DNA from 2 places in the Streptomyces sp. NPDC005925 genome. Region 1 is predicted to be linked to the other one. Evidence: predicted binding sites of a transcription regulator. Region 1 holds the regulator's gene; the other holds the start of a gene.
What was found. Region 1 encodes HrcA, which represses chaperone genes, less so after heat shock. Its sites were predicted from a motif close to TTNGCACTCNGNNNNNCNGAGTGCNAA; they were not measured.

Region 1 (7,292 bases):
GACCACGTGTCGGCGTACGCGCTGATCGTCGAGGAGGGCACCGGGCTCGCCCGGCGGATCCGGCGCGGCGAGATCCCGGCGACCGACGACGACGTCCACGCCGACCGCTACCTGATGGCCGAGGAGACCCTGTCGGCGGCCGGCTTCGAGTGGTACGAGGTGTCGAACTGGGCGCGGTCCGACGCGGGGCGGTGCCAGCACAACGAGCTGTACTGGCGCGGCGCCGACTGGTGGGGCGCGGGACCCGGCGCGCACAGCCACGTGGGCGGGGTGCGCTGGTGGAACGTGAAGCATCCCGGCGCGTACGCGGCGGCGCTCGCGGCGGGCCGCTCCCCGGGCGCGGGCCGCGAGCTCCTGTCCGACGAGGACCGCAGGGTCGAGCGGATCCTGCTGGAGCTGCGCCTGCGGGGCGGTGTCCCGCTGGCGCTGCTGCGGGAGGCCGGCCTCGCGGCGTCCCGGCGGGCCCTGGCGGACGGGCTCCTGGAGACCGGCCCGTACGAGGAGGGGCGCGCCGCGCTGACCCTGCGGGGGCGGCTGCTCGCGGACGCGGTGGTGCGGGACCTGGTGGACTGAGGGGGACCCACCGGCGGGCGGGGGCCAAGGACTGCGCGGCCGGGTGCCCTGAGAGAACACCGGCGGGCGGGACCACCACCTGCGCGCGGGTGGACGAGCTGACCGGCGGACCGACTCCGAGTGGAGCGGTCCGTCCCGCCCGGTGGGGGCGGCCCGTCGTGCGTCAGGGCACGGTCACGTGATCGATGAGACGCTCCACACACCCCAGCAGCTCCGGCTCCAAGTCCTTGTACGTGCGGACCCTGGACAGGATGTGCTGCCACGCCGCGCCGGTGTTTTCCGGCCATCCCAGCGCCCGGCACACGCCCGTCTTCCAGTCCTGGCCGTGCGGGACGCGGGGCCAGGCCGTGATGCCGAGCGCCGACGGCTTCACCGCCTCCCAGACGTCGATGTACGGGTGGCCCACGACCAGGGCGTCTTCGCCGGTCACGGCCTGGGCGATGCGCCACTCCTTCGAGCCCGGGACCAGGTGGTCCACCAGGACACCGAGGCGTGCGCCGGGCCCGGGGGCGAAGTCGGCGACGATCGACGGCAGGTCGTCCACGCCCTCCAGGTACTCCACGACCACGCCCTCGAGGCGCAGGTCGTCGCCCCACACCTTCTCGACCAGTTCGGCGTCGTGCCGCCCCTCGACGTAGATCCGCCCGGCGCGGGCCACGCGCGCGCGTGCGCCGGGCACGGCCACCGAGCCGGACGCCGTGCGGGTGGGCCGTACGGGTCCGCCGGCCGGTTTCACCAGGGTCACCACCCGGCCCTCCAACAGGAAACCGCGCGGCTGCAGCGGGAACACCCGGTGGGCGCCGAACCGGTCCTCCAGGGTCACCGTGCCCGCCTCGCAGCGGATCACCGCGCCGCAGAAGCCGGTGCCGGGCTCCTCGACGACCAGTCCGGGATCGGCAGGGACCTCCTGGACGGGCCTCGATTTCTTCCAGGGCGGGGTCAGATCGGGGGAGTACACGCGAGGACGAGGGCCCACGGGGCCTTCGTCGGACGGGCGGTGGCGGGGGACGGGAGGGCGCATTCGCACGACGATAGGAGAAGCCGCCCCCGCCCGGTCACGACACGCCGAATCGCGCCGCCAGCTCGTCGCGCTGGGCCCGGACGAACGCCGCGCCCACGACCGCTCCGTGGCCGGGCACGTACAGCGCGTCCTCGCCGCCCAGGCCGAGCAGCCGGTCCAGGGCGGCGGGCCACCGGGCCGGTACGGCGTCCGGACCGGCCTGAGGTTCGCCGGACTCCTCGACGAGGTCGCCGCAGAACACCACCTCGCGGTCGCCCGGCACCAGTACGGCGAGGTCGTGGGCGGTGTGGCCCGGCCCCACGTTCGCCAGCAGGACCTGCCGGCCGTCGCCCAGACCGAGGGTCCACTCGCCGCTGACCAGGTGGCGCGGCGGCAGGAGCGCCCCGGCGGCCTCTTCCGCGGCCGCCCTGTCCAGCCCGTTGCGCACCGCGTCCGCGCGCAGCTCCTCCCGGCCGCGCGGCGCGAAGAGGCCGTCCATGCCGACGGCGCCGTACACCTCCGCCCCCGCGAACGCCGGGGTGCCGAAGACGTGGTCGAAGTGCGGGTGGGTCAGCGCGACATGCGTCACAGGGTGGCCGGTGAGCCGTTCCGCCTGCTCCCGCAGCCGGACGCCCTCGGCGAGGCTCGCACCGGTGTCGATCAGCAGCGCGGCGCCCGATCCGACGACGAGCCCGGCCGTGCAGTCCCAGCCCGGCAGCCGGCACCGGCCCACTCCGCCGGCCACGTGCTCCCATCCCAGCTCTTCCCAAGTCACCGTCATACGGCGACGCTAGCCCTGACGTCGTCCCCCGGCGCGGCGGGATCTTCCGGCACGGAGTGCGACCGCCCTTGCCCCCGGTGCACCCCCCGGCCGTACACTTGGCCGGGGAAGTCTGGCACTCGCACATGCCGAGTGCCAGGGACGACGGCGGACGACATCTGGAGGTGTGCGCGGTGCTCAGTGAACGCAGGCTCCAGGTGCTGCGCGCCATCGTCCAGGACTACGTCGGCACCGAGGAGCCCGTCGGCTCCAAGGCGCTCACCGAGCGGCACAACCTCGGCGTCTCCCCGGCCACCGTGCGCAACGACATGGCGGCCCTGGAGGACGAGGGCTTCATCGCGCAGCCGCACACCAGCGCGGGGCGCATCCCCACGGACAAGGGCTACCGGCTCTTCGTGGACAAGCTCGCGGGCGTCAAGCCCATGTCGCCGCCCGAGCGGCGCGCCATCCAGAACTTCCTGGAGGGCGCCGTCGACCTGGACGACGTCGTGGCCCGTACGGTGCGGCTGCTCGCGCAGCTCACCCGGCAGGTCGCCGTCGTGCAGTACCCGTCGCTGACCCGTTCGACCGTGCGGCACGTGGAGCTGCTGTCCCTCGCCCCGGCGCGGGTCATGCTCGTGCTGATCACGGACACCGGGCGGGTCGAGCAGCGGGTCGTGGACTGCCCGGCGCCGTTCGGCGAGATGGCGCTCGCGGATCTGCGGGCGCGGCTCAACAGCCGGGTCGCGGGCCGTCGGTTCACGGACGTGCCGACGCTGGTGGAGGACCTGCCGGAGGCCTTCGAGGCCGAGGAACGCGGCACGGTCGCATCGGTGCTGTCCACCCTCCTCGAGACGCTGGTCGAGGAGAACGAGGAGCGGCTGATGATCGGCGGCACCGCCAATCTGACCCGCTTCGGGCACGACTTCCCCCTCATGATCCGGCCGGTGCTGGAGGCGCTGGAGGAGCAGGTGGTGCTCCTGAAGCTGCTCGGCGAGGCCCAGGATCCGGGCGTGACCGTGCGAATCGGTCACGAGAACGCCCATGAAGGACTCAACTCCACGTCCGTCGTGTCGGTCGGCTACGGTTCGGGCGGCGAGGCGGTTGCCAAGCTCGGCGTGGTCGGACCGACCCGCATGGACTACCCGGGAACGATGGGAGCGGTACGCGCAGTGGCACGGTACGTCGGACAGATCCTGGCGGAGTCGTAAGTGGCCACGGACTACTACGCCGTTCTCGGCGTGCGTCGCGACGCGTCGCAGGAAGAGATCAAGAAGGCCTTCCGGCGGCTCGCTCGCGAGCTGCACCCGGACGTCAATCCGGACCCGAAGACCCAAGAGCGGTTCAAGGAGATCAACGCCGCGTACGAGGTGTTGTCGGACCCGCAGAAGAAACAGGTCTACGACCTCGGCGGTGATCCGCTCTCGCAGGCCGGGGGCGGTGGCGCGGGCGGCTTCGGGGCCGGCGGCTTCGGGAACTTCTCCGACATCATGGACGCGTTCTTCGGCACGGCGTCGCAGCGCGGGCCGCGCTCGCGCACCCGCCGCGGCCAGGACGCGATGATCCGCATCGAGATCGAGCTCGACGAGGCCGCGTTCGGCACGACCAAGGACATCCAGGTCGACACGGCCGTCGTGTGCACCACGTGCAGCGGCGAGGGCGCCGCCCCGGGCACCACGGCGCAGACCTGCGACATGTGCCGGGGCCGCGGCGAGGTCTCCCAGGTCACCCGGTCCTTCCTGGGGCAGGTCATGACGTCACGGCCCTGCCCGCAGTGCCAGGGCTTCGGCACGGTCGTCCCGACGCCCTGCCCGGAGTGCGCGGGCGACGGCCGGGTCCGCTCCCGCCGCACCCTGACCGTGAAGATCCCCGCCGGTGTCGACAACGGCACGCGCATCCAGCTCGCCGGTGAAGGTGAGGTCGGGCCCGGCGGCGGTCCCGCCGGTGACCTGTACGTGGAGATCCACGAACTGCCCCACTCGCAGTTCCAGCGGCGCGGTGACGACCTGCACTGCACGGTCACCCTCCCGATGACGGCGGCGGCTCTCGGTACGAAGGTGCCGCTGGAGACCCTCGACGGGCTGGAGGAGGTCGACATCCGTCCGGGCACCCAGTCCGGGCAGTCGATCCCGCTGCACAGCCGGGGCATCACGCATCTGCGCGGCGGCGGCCGGGGCGACCTGATCGTCCACGTCGAGGTGCAGACGCCGACCAAGCTCGACGTGGAGCAGGAGCGCGTACTGCGCGAGCTGTCCAAGCTGCGCGGCGAGGAGCGGCCCCAGGGGCAGTTCCAGCCGGGCCAGCAGGGACTGTTCTCGCGGCTGAAGGACGCGTTCAACGGCCGCTGAGGCACCGGCCGGCAACGCCCCCGTGGGGGCCCGGCGGGGCGGTGGCGCGAGGGCCGGAAGGCCCGGCTCCGCCGTCCCGGGGTGTGCATGGGCCGATTCGGACTTGTTCGGAGGACGTGACACCATGCCGTCATGTCCTCCGCACTGACCGATCTTCTCCCTCACCCGATCGTGCAGGCGCCCATGGCGGGCGGCGTCTCCGTGCCGCGGCTCGCCGCCGCCGTGTCCGAGGCGGGCGGGCTCGGGTTCCTCGCCGCCGGGTACAAGACCCCCGACGGCATGTACCAGGAGATCAAGCAACTGCGGGGACTGACGGACCGGCCCTTCGGCGTCAACGTGTTCATGCCGCAGCCCGAGACGCCCGACCGGGCCGCGGTCGACCTCTACGCCCGCCGGCTCATCGCCGAGGCCGACTGGTACGAGACCGAGCTGGGCGACCCGGACAGCGGACGCGACGACGGCTTCGACGCCAAGCTCACGGTGCTGCTGGAGAACCCGGTGCCGGTGGTCTCCTTCCACTTCGGCTGTCCCGCGCGGGACGTCGTGGACGCCCTGCGCCGCGTCGGCACCCGCACGCTGGTGACCGCCACCACCCCCGACGAGGCCCGTGCCGTCGAGGCCGCCGGCGCCGACGGCGTGATCGCGCAGGGCATGGAGGCGGGCGGTCACCAGGGCACCCACCGGGACTACCCGGAGACGGACGGCTCCGGATACGGGCTGCTCACCCTGATCGCCCAGATCCGGGAGGCCGTCGGCATCCCCGTCATCGCCGCCGGCGGCATCATGCGCGGCAGCCAGATCGCCGCCGCCCTCGCGGCCGGCGCGAGCGCCGCCCAGCTCGGTACCGCGTTCGTCGTCACGCCCGAGTCCGGCGCCCACATGCTGCACAAGCAGGCGATGACCCACCCCCTCTACGCACGGACCGAGTTGACGCGGGCGTTCTCGGGCCGCCCGGCGCGCGGACTGGTCAACCGTTTCCTTCGCGAGCACGGCCGGTACGCGCCCGCCGCGTACCCGGAGCTCCACCACCTCACCTCGCCGCTGCGCAAGGCCGCCGCCGGGGCCGGTGACGCGCAGGGCATGGCCCTGTGGGCGGGGCAGGGACACCGCATGGTGCGGGAGCTGCCCGCAGGCCGGCTCGTGGAGGTGCTCGCCGCCGAACTCGCCGCCGCCCGCGCCGCGTTGGCGGGCGGCGTCCGATGACCGCGCCGGTGTTCGTGGTCGACCACTTCGGGGCGGGCGCCGACGCCGAGGGCCGTTACGTCCTGTCCGGACCCGAGGGGCGGCACGCCGTCTCCGTGCGGCGGCTGCGCCCCGGGGAGGGCGTCGTTCTCACCGACGGCGCCGGACGGTGGGCCGAGGCCGAAGTGCTCGACACGGAGGGCAAGGACCGTCTGGTCCTGCGCGTGGGCCAGGTCGCCGAGGAGCCCGCCGAGTCGCCCCGCATCACCGTGGTGCAGGCCCTGCCCAAGGGCGACCGGGGCGAGTTGGCCGTCGAGACCATGACCGAGGTCGGGGTCGACGCCATCGTGCCCTGGTCGGCGGGGCGCTGCATCACGCAGTGGAAGGGCGAGCGCGGCCTGAAGGCGCTCGGCAAGTGGCGGGCCACGGCCCGCGAGGCGGGGAAGCAGTCCCGCCGTGTGCGGTTCCCGGACGTCGCGGACGCCGCCACGACCAAACAGGTCGCCGCGCTGCTCGCGGACGCCGACTTCGCCGCCGTACTGCACGAGACCGGCGACGAGCCGCTCGCCACCGCCGACCTGCCCGCGGCCGGCCACATCGTGCTGGTCGTCGGTCCCGAGGGAGGCGTGTCCCCCGACGAACTGGCGCTGTTCACCGACGCGGGCGCACGCGCCTACCGCCTGGGCCGCAGCGTGCTGCGCACCTCGACGGCGGGGACCGCCGCCGCGGCCCTTCTGCTGGGGCGTTCGGGCCGCTGGTCCTGACGGGCACGCCTCAGGAGGCGGAGCGGTGGCGTGTTCGGGGTTCGCGCAGAGCAGACGTCGGCCTTCCTCGCGGTGTACGCCTCGTGCGGGGCACGTCGACGGCAGGTCGCCGGACCGTCGAGCCGGCGCGTCCGGCGACCGGGACGGCCGCCGACCGGGACGGCCGCCGACCGCGCCGGGGCGTTCGGGCCGGTGGTCCGACGGTCCGCCGTCCGTCTCAGGCCGTCGGGCACCTGCGCGTTCGAGGCGGGTGCGCGGGCAGGAGCTGGACGTCCTCGCGGCGCACGGCGAAGGCCTCCGGGCCCTCCTCGTCGTGGCTGCGGGCGGGGTCCCACAGCCAGATCCACTCGCCGGTCGTCCCGAAGGAGAGGACCGGGCGGCCGGTGGGGACGGGGCCGTTCTCCACCGCCACCGGCTCGTCCGGCTTGAGCGGGCGCACGCACACCAGCCGGCCCCGCAGCCCGAAGTAGCCGGACGGCGCGGCCCCGCGTGACACGGCGCGTACGGCGTCGTCCGCCGCGTCGTCCGCCCGCTCGGTGCCGAGGGCGACGGCGGTCAGGGCGTAGGCGACGGCCAGCAGCGTGGCCAGGACGATGGCGAACAGCCGGTTCGTGCCGTCCCGGAACAGGTGGAAGTGGCGCAGCCAGCCCACCACCGCGACGAAG
Region 2 (7,292 bases), on a different contig from region 1:
GCGGCGCGCGCCCCGCGCGGCGACGGCGTACCGCCTCGTCCACGAGTTCACCGACTACGAGGTCGTCCGCGTGTGGGGCACGCCGGTACGGACCGACACCGAACCGATGGGCAACCTGTAGGGCCCCGCCTCAGCTCAGGGTCTTCAACGCCGCCGGGTCGTACGGCGCCAGCTCGTCCAGGCGCCCGTCGAGGACCTTGCGGGCCCACAGCGGGTCCTGGAGCAGGGCGCGCCCGACGGCCACCAGGTCGAACTCGTCGCGCTCCAGCCGGTCGAGCAGGTTGTCGAGGTCGCCCAGCTCGGCCCCCTGCCCCTGGAACGCCTTGATGAAGTCACCGTTGAGGCCGACCGAGCCGACCGTGAGGGTGGTCCGGCCGGTGAGCTTCTTCGTCCAGCCGGCCAGGTTGAGGTCCGAGCCCTCGAACTCCGGCTCCCAGTAGCGGCGCGTGGACGCGTGGAAGGCGTCGACACCGGCCGCGGTGAGCGGGGCGAGGATCGCCTCCAGCTCCTCGGGGGTCCCGGCCAGACGGGCGTCGTAGGCGTCCTGCTTCCACTGCGAGTAGCGGAAGAGGACCGGGAAGCCGGGGGAGACGGCACCGCGGACGGCGGCCACGATCTCCGCGGCGAACTTCGTCCGCGCCACCGGGTCGCCGCCGTAGGCGTCGGTACGGCGGTTGGTGCCCGCCCACAGGAACTGGTCGACGAGGTAGCCGTGCGCGCCGTGCACCTCGACGCCGTCGAAGCCGATGCGCTCGGCGTCGGCGGCGGCCTGCGCGAAGGCGCCGATCACGGCGTCCAGGTCGGCCTGGGTCATCGTCCTGCCGGTGGGCTCGACGGCGCCGATGCGCAGCCCGGACGGGCCGACGGCCGGGGCCTCGGGGTACGGGGCCTCGCCTTCGCTGCGGACCATGCCGATGTGCCACAGCTGCGGCACGATCGTGCCCCCCGCCGCGTGCACCGCGTCGGCGACCTTCGCCCAGCCCGCGAGCTGCTCCTCGCCGTGGAACCGCGGCACGCGGTCGCTCTGCCCGGCCGACTCGTGCCCGACGTACGTCCCCTCGGTGATGATCAGGCCGACACCGGCGGCGGCGCGGCGCCCGTAGTACGCCACGACGTCCTCGCCGGGCACGCCTCCCGGGGAGAACATGCGGGTCATGGGTGCCATCGCGATGCGGTTCGGGACGGTCAGGCCGTTGATGCCGACCGGGCGGGAGAGGATCTCGGCGGCGCGGGAGGCGGTGGTCTCGGTGGCGGGGGTGGCCATGTGGGGACTCCTCGGATGTCGACGCCGGTGCGGCCCGGAGACAGGGCCGGACCGACTGGTATGTGCACACGCATACAATGGCACACTGCCCTCAACCGACACCCCGGGGCACGGCATTCCACCACCCCGCCGGGCACCCCGTGATCCGGAACACGCCCGAGGGCGGCACCCCCCTGACGTACGGGGAGTGCCGCCCTCGGTCGTGAGACGAACGGACGGGTCCGATCCTCGGAAGGATCAGAAGTCCATGTCACCGCCCGGCATGCCGCCACCGGCGGGCGCGGCGGCCTTCTCCGGCTTGTCGGCGATGACGGCCTCGGTGGTGAGGAACAGCGCGGCGATGGAGGCGGCGTTCTGCAGAGCGGAACGGGTCACCTTCGCCGGGTCGATGATGCCCTCGGCGATCATGTCGACGTACTCACCGGTCGCGGCGTTCAGACCGTGGCCGACGGTGAGGTTGCGGACCTTCTCCACGACGACGCCGCCCTCGAGACCACCGTTGACGGCGATCTGCTTCAGCGGGGCCTCCAGCGCGAGCTTCACGGCGTTGGCGCCGGTCGCCTCGTCACCGTCGAGCTCCAGCTTCTCGAAGACCTGGGAGGCCTGCAGCAGGGCCACGCCACCACCGGCGACGATGCCCTCCTCGACGGCCGCCTTGGCGTTGCGCACGGCGTCCTCGATGCGGTGCTTGCGCTCCTTGAGCTCCACCTCGGTGGCGGCACCGGCCTTGATGACCGCGACGCCGCCGGCGAGCTTCGCCAGGCGCTCCTGCAGCTTCTCGCGGTCGTAGTCCGAGTCGCTGTTCTCGATCTCGGCGCGGATCTGGTTCACGCGGCCCTGGACCTGGTCGGCCGAGCCCGAACCGTCGACGATGGTGGTCTCGTCCTTGGTGATGACCACCTTGCGGGCCTTGCCCAGCAGGTCGAGGGTGGCGTTCTCCAGCTTGAGACCGACCTCCTCGGAGATGACCTCGCCGCCCGTGAGGATGGCGATGTCGCCGAGCATGGCCTTGCGGCGGTCGCCGAAGCCCGGGGCCTTGACGGCGACGGACTTGAAGGTGCCGCGGATCTTGTTGACGACCAGCGTCGACAGGGCCTCGCCCTCGACGTCCTCGGCGATGATCAGCAGCGGCTTGCCGGACTGCATGACCTTCTCGAGGAGCGGCAGCAGGTCCTTGACGTTGCTGATCTTCGAGTTGGCGATCAGGATGTACGGGTCGTCGAGGACGGCCTCCATACGCTCCATGTCGGTGGCGAAGTACGCCGAGATGTAGCCCTTGTCGAAGCGCATACCCTCGGTGAGTTCCAGCTCCAGACCGAAGGTCTGGGACTCCTCGACGGTGATGACGCCTTCCTTGCCGACCTTGTCCATGGCCTCGGCGATGAGCTCGCCGATCTGGGTGTCGGCGGCGGAGATGGAGGCCGTGGAGGCGATCTGCTCCTTGGTCTCGACGTCCTTCGCCTGCTCCAGCAGGGCGGCGGAGACGGCCTCGACGGCCTTCTCGATACCGCGCTTCAGGGCCATCGGGTTGGCACCGGCCGCGACGTTGCGCAGGCCTTCCTTGACCAGGGCCTGCGCGAGAACGGTCGCGGTGGTCGTACCGTCACCGGCGACGTCGTCCGTCTTCTTGGCGACTTCCTTGACCAGCTCGGCGCCGATCTTCTCGTACGGGTCCTCGAGCTCGATCTCCTTGGCGATGGACACACCGTCGTTGGTGATCGTGGGGGCGCCCCACTTCTTCTCGAGGACGACGTTGCGGCCCTTGGGGCCGAGCGTCACCTTGACGGCGTCCGCGAGCTGGTTCATGCCGCGCTCGAGGCCGCGCCGCGCCTCCTCGTCGAACGCGATGATCTTGGCCATGTGAAGTGGTCCCTCCAGGACTGGGGGTGATTCCTTCGGACCGCGCCCGCGCCCGCGACGGACGGCTCGCCGGCCTGGTGGTTCCTTCCCCACCCGGCCTGCGGGCCTCACCGACCCGGTCCTTACGTTGTCACTCTCACCTTCAGAGTGCTAACGCCAATGATTAGCACTCGACCCCCGAGAGTGCAAGGTGCGCTCGCGCGGCGGGTGCTTGTCGAAGGTGGCGGTCGGGTGACGGGGGCGCGAGCACGGGGGGATCCCGGGAGGGCGCTCGGCCGCGCGCACGGCGCACGCACGACCCCCGGCCGGTTCCGGGCACGACGAAGGGCCCGTACCCGGAGGTACGGACCCTTCGTCGTGAAGACCGGTGTGCGGTTGGTCGCGCGCGTTCAGGCAGAGACGCGGACCATGTCGGCCTGCGGGCCCTTCTGACCCTGCGAGATCTCGAACTCGACCCGCTGGCCCTCTTCCAGGGTGCGGTAGCCGTCCATCTGGATCGCGCTGTAGTGGACGAAAACATCCGCACCACCGTCGACCGCGATGAAGCCGTACCCCTTCTCCGCGTTGAACCACTTGACGGTGCCCTGAGCCATGCCTAACTCCCCTATTACTGGCCCTTGCACAGATCCGCACTTCGCGAACCCGGGTCAGACCTCACCCGCCACGGTGGGGGTGTGCGCCGGAACGCGTCGACCGCGGCCGAATGTATCTGCACAACTGCCGTCTGCAACAGGTCAATCGGACGAGAAATCTGGACGGCCGCGGTCCGGAACTAAGGGAGAATCCATCCGCATTCAGGGCAAGTCGGGCCACACAAAAGGCGCGAAAGTTACAAAGAAACCACACACTTTGGCTACTTCTTATCGCCTGCGGAACCGGGGCACATATGCACTTGGCATAAGAAGCACAGCCGGTTCCCCAACTCTACCGTGTTCAACCCTCCAGAATTGCCCTCTCCGTTTCTCCTTGCGGAGAGGGCAATTCTGGGAACGGGACGTGAGCGGGGCTCAGCAGCCGCCGGCCACCGCCGGGATGATGGAGACGCCGACGCCGTCGGGCGTGGCGGTCTCCAGGCCCTGCTCGAAGCGGACGTCGTCGTCGTCGACGTACACGTTCACGAAGCGGCGCAGCCTGCCCTTGTCGTCGAGGACGCGGGCGGCGATGCCGGTGTGGTTCTTCTCCAGGTCGGTGATGACCTCGCCGAGGGTGGCGCCCTCGGCGGCGACCTCGGCCCGCCCGCCGGTGTAGGTGCGCAGGATGGTGGGGATGCGAACGGTCACGCTCATGCGAGGCCAGCCTCTCGGAAGGAGTCCAGGTTCGGGCGGATGGTGGCGGTGAGGCCGGTGCCGGCCACCGCGTCGAGGGTCTTGAGGCCGTCGCCGGTGTTCAGGACGACGGTCGTCAGCGCCGGGTCGAGGACGCCGTTCTCGATCAGCTTGCGGGTGACTCCCACGGTCACGCCACCGGCGGTCTCCGCGAAGATGCCCTCGGTGCGGGCGAGCACCTTGATCGCGTCGACGATCTGCTCGTCGGTGACGTCCTCCACGGCCCCGCCGGTACGCCGCGCGATGTCGAGGACGTACGGCCCGTCGGCGGGATTGCCGATGGCGAGGGACTTGGCGATGGTGTCCGGCTTCTGCGGGCGCACGACGTCGTGCCCGGCCTTGAAGGCGGCGGACACCGGCGAGCAGCCCTCGGCCTGCGCGCCGAAGATCTTGTACGGCTTGTCCTCGACGAGCCCGAGACCGATGAGCTCCTTGAGTCCCTTGTCGATCTTCGTCAGCTGGGAGCCGGAGGCGATGGGCACGACGAGCTGGTCGGGCAGCCGCCACCCGAGCTGCTCGCAGATCTCGTACGCGAGGGTCTTGGACCCCTCGGCGTAGTAGGGCCGCAAATTGACGTTGACGAAGCCCCAGCCCTCGCCGGCCGGGTCGCCGATCAGCTCGGAGCAGAAGCGGTTCACGTCGTCGTAGTTGCCCTCGATGCCGACGAGCTCGCCGCCGTAGACCGCGGCCATGACGACCTTGCCCTGCTCCAGGTCGTGCGGGATGAACACGCAGGACCGGAAACCGGCGCGGGCGGCGGCGGCGCCGACGGCACCGGCGAGGTTGCCGGTGGAGGAGCAGGACAGCGTGGTGAAGCCGAAGGCGCGGGCGGCCTCGATGGCCTGGGCGACGACGCGGTCCTTGAAGGAGTGGGTCGGGTTGCCGGAGTCGTCCTTGACGAAGAGCTTGCCGGCGTCCACGCCCAGCTCGCGGGCGAGGTTGTCGGCCCGGACGAGCTTGGTCCAGCCGGGGTTGATGTTCGGCTTGTCCGCCACGTCGGCGGGGACGGGCAGCAGCGGGGCGTAACGCCAGATGTTCGCGGGGCCCGCCGTGATGCGCTTCCGCAGTTCCTCGGTGTCGTACGCCGAGAAGTCGTAGGCGATCTCCAGCGGGCCGAAACACTCCTCGCACGCGAATACCGGGCCGAGGGGCACGCGGTGGCCGCACTCGCGGCAGGACAGCGCGGCGGCGGGGCCGAGGTCTACGGCGGCGGAATTCGTGGTGCTCGCGACAGTTTGCACAGCCATGTGAGGCGAGGCCCTTTCTCCTCATCTTCCTCACGGCGCATCTCGCCGTGAGACGGATTTGGCACCTTCCCTAGCCGGGAGCCTCGCGGTGGCGATCGACAATGATCTACGAGACCGGCTGGAGGGTTGCCGGGGCTTCATCGGGCCGTTTCCCTCTGCCCCTCTGGATGAGCAATATGTGGTTGTTGATCACGCGGACGACGGGTGGGATGACCCCGGTATGCGATGGTCATCCGCGTTGTTCAAGACTGTAACCGACAGCCCGGATGATCGAGACAGTCGTCCGCACCGCGAGATGGATCACCGAGCTCGCCGACCGAATGCCGAGAGAACGCGAAGGAGCCTTTCGACCGTGCTGGAAGAAGTCGAGCGCTGGCTGGCCGCACGCTCCTGGTCCGCCGCCGATCGCCCGCTCCACCGGCTGCTGGCCGCGAAGCGTGCCACGGGCCAGACGGTCAGCGTGGTCCTGCCCGCGCTGAACGAGGAGGAGACGGTCGGCGAGATCGTGACGACGATCCGCCGTGACCTGATGTGTGAGGCACCCCTCGTGGACGAGGTCGTCGTGGTCGACTCGGCCTCCACGGACCGCACCGCGCAGGTGGCGGCACGGGCGGGCGCGCGGGTCGTCCACCGCGACGAGATCCTGCCCCGCGTCCCGGCGGTGCCCGGCAAGGGCGAGGTGCTGTGGCGCTCGCTGCTCGTGACGCGGGGAGACATCGTCTGCTTCGTCGACGCCGACCTCAGGGACTTCTCCCCGGACTTCGTGTCGGGCACCGTCGGCCCGCTGCTCACGGACCCCGGCGTGGACCTGGTCAAGGCGATGTACGACCGGCCGCTCGGCGCGGCGGACGGCCAGGGCGGCCGGGTCACCGAGCTGATGGCGCGCCCGCTGCTGAACATGCACTGGCCGCGGCTGGCGGGCTTCGTCCAGCCACTGGGCGGCGAGTACGCGGCCCGCCGCGCCCTCCTGGAACGACTGCCGTTCCCCGTCGGCTACGGCGTGGAACTGGGCATGCTCGTCGACGCCCTGCACCTGGTGGGCCTGGACGCGCTGGCACAGGTCGACGTCGGCGTCCGCAGGCACCGTCACCAGGACGGCCGGGCCCTGGGCCGCATGTCGGCGGCGATCTACCGCACGGCCCAGCTCCGCCTGACCCGCGGCCACCTGGTCCGCCCCGTGCTCACCCAGTTCGAACGGGGCGAGGACGGCTTCGAGCCGCGCACGTTCCCGGTCGACACGGAGGAGCGCCCGCCGATGATCGAGATCCCGGAGTACGCGGAACGCCGGGTCGCGTGACGGCGCCCGGAGGCCGGGCACGGGGCCGTGCACGGCATCCGTACACGACGAGCCACGCGGCCGAACCGTACGTTTGAGCGTTTCCCGGCCGGGCTAGGTTGAGGCTTATGGCTTCACCGCAGACTGCTGCTCAGGGTGCCCGGGTGCTGGTCGCGTCGAACCGCGGCCCGGTCTCGTACGACGTGGGCGAGGACGGTTCGCTTCGGGCGAAACGCGGTGGCGGCGGGCTGGTCTCCGGCCTGTCCGCGATCGGCTCCGACGCGGACGCGCTGTGGGTGTGCTCGGCCCTGTCCGACGGC

Region 2: the regulator HrcA is predicted to act here: its motif matches at 3,288-3,314, upstream of groL (chaperonin GroEL).

The regions. Positions count from the first base shown of each region.
Region 1 is NZ_JBEXVL010000002.1:109,429-116,720, forward strand. Features, by position in the region: gene hemW (radical SAM family heme chaperone HemW) at 1-573, shown strand, start outside; gene ABZ354_RS03235 (DUF3097 domain-containing protein) at 737-1,594, opposite strand; gene ABZ354_RS03240 (MBL fold metallo-hydrolase) at 1,629-2,354, opposite strand; gene hrcA (heat-inducible transcriptional repressor HrcA) at 2,528-3,544, shown strand; gene dnaJ (molecular chaperone DnaJ) at 3,545-4,681, shown strand; gene ABZ354_RS03255 (nitronate monooxygenase) at 4,814-5,884, shown strand; gene ABZ354_RS03260 (16S rRNA (uracil(1498)-N(3))-methyltransferase) at 5,881-6,627, shown strand; gene ABZ354_RS03265 (hypothetical protein) at 6,845-7,292, opposite strand, start outside.
Region 2 is NZ_JBEXVL010000004.1:28,541-35,832, reverse strand. Features, by position in the region: gene ABZ354_RS07105 (hypothetical protein) at 1-121, shown strand, start outside; gene ABZ354_RS07100 (NADH:flavin oxidoreductase) at 131-1,264, opposite strand; gene groL (chaperonin GroEL) at 1,502-3,124, opposite strand; gene ABZ354_RS07090 (cold-shock protein) at 3,514-3,717, opposite strand; gene ABZ354_RS07085 (MoaD/ThiS family protein) at 4,132-4,410, opposite strand; gene thrC (threonine synthase) at 4,407-5,696, opposite strand; SAM riboswitch class I at 5,715-5,870, opposite strand; gene ABZ354_RS07075 (glucosyl-3-phosphoglycerate synthase) at 6,049-6,993, shown strand; gene ABZ354_RS07070 (trehalose-6-phosphate synthase) at 7,101-7,292, shown strand, end outside.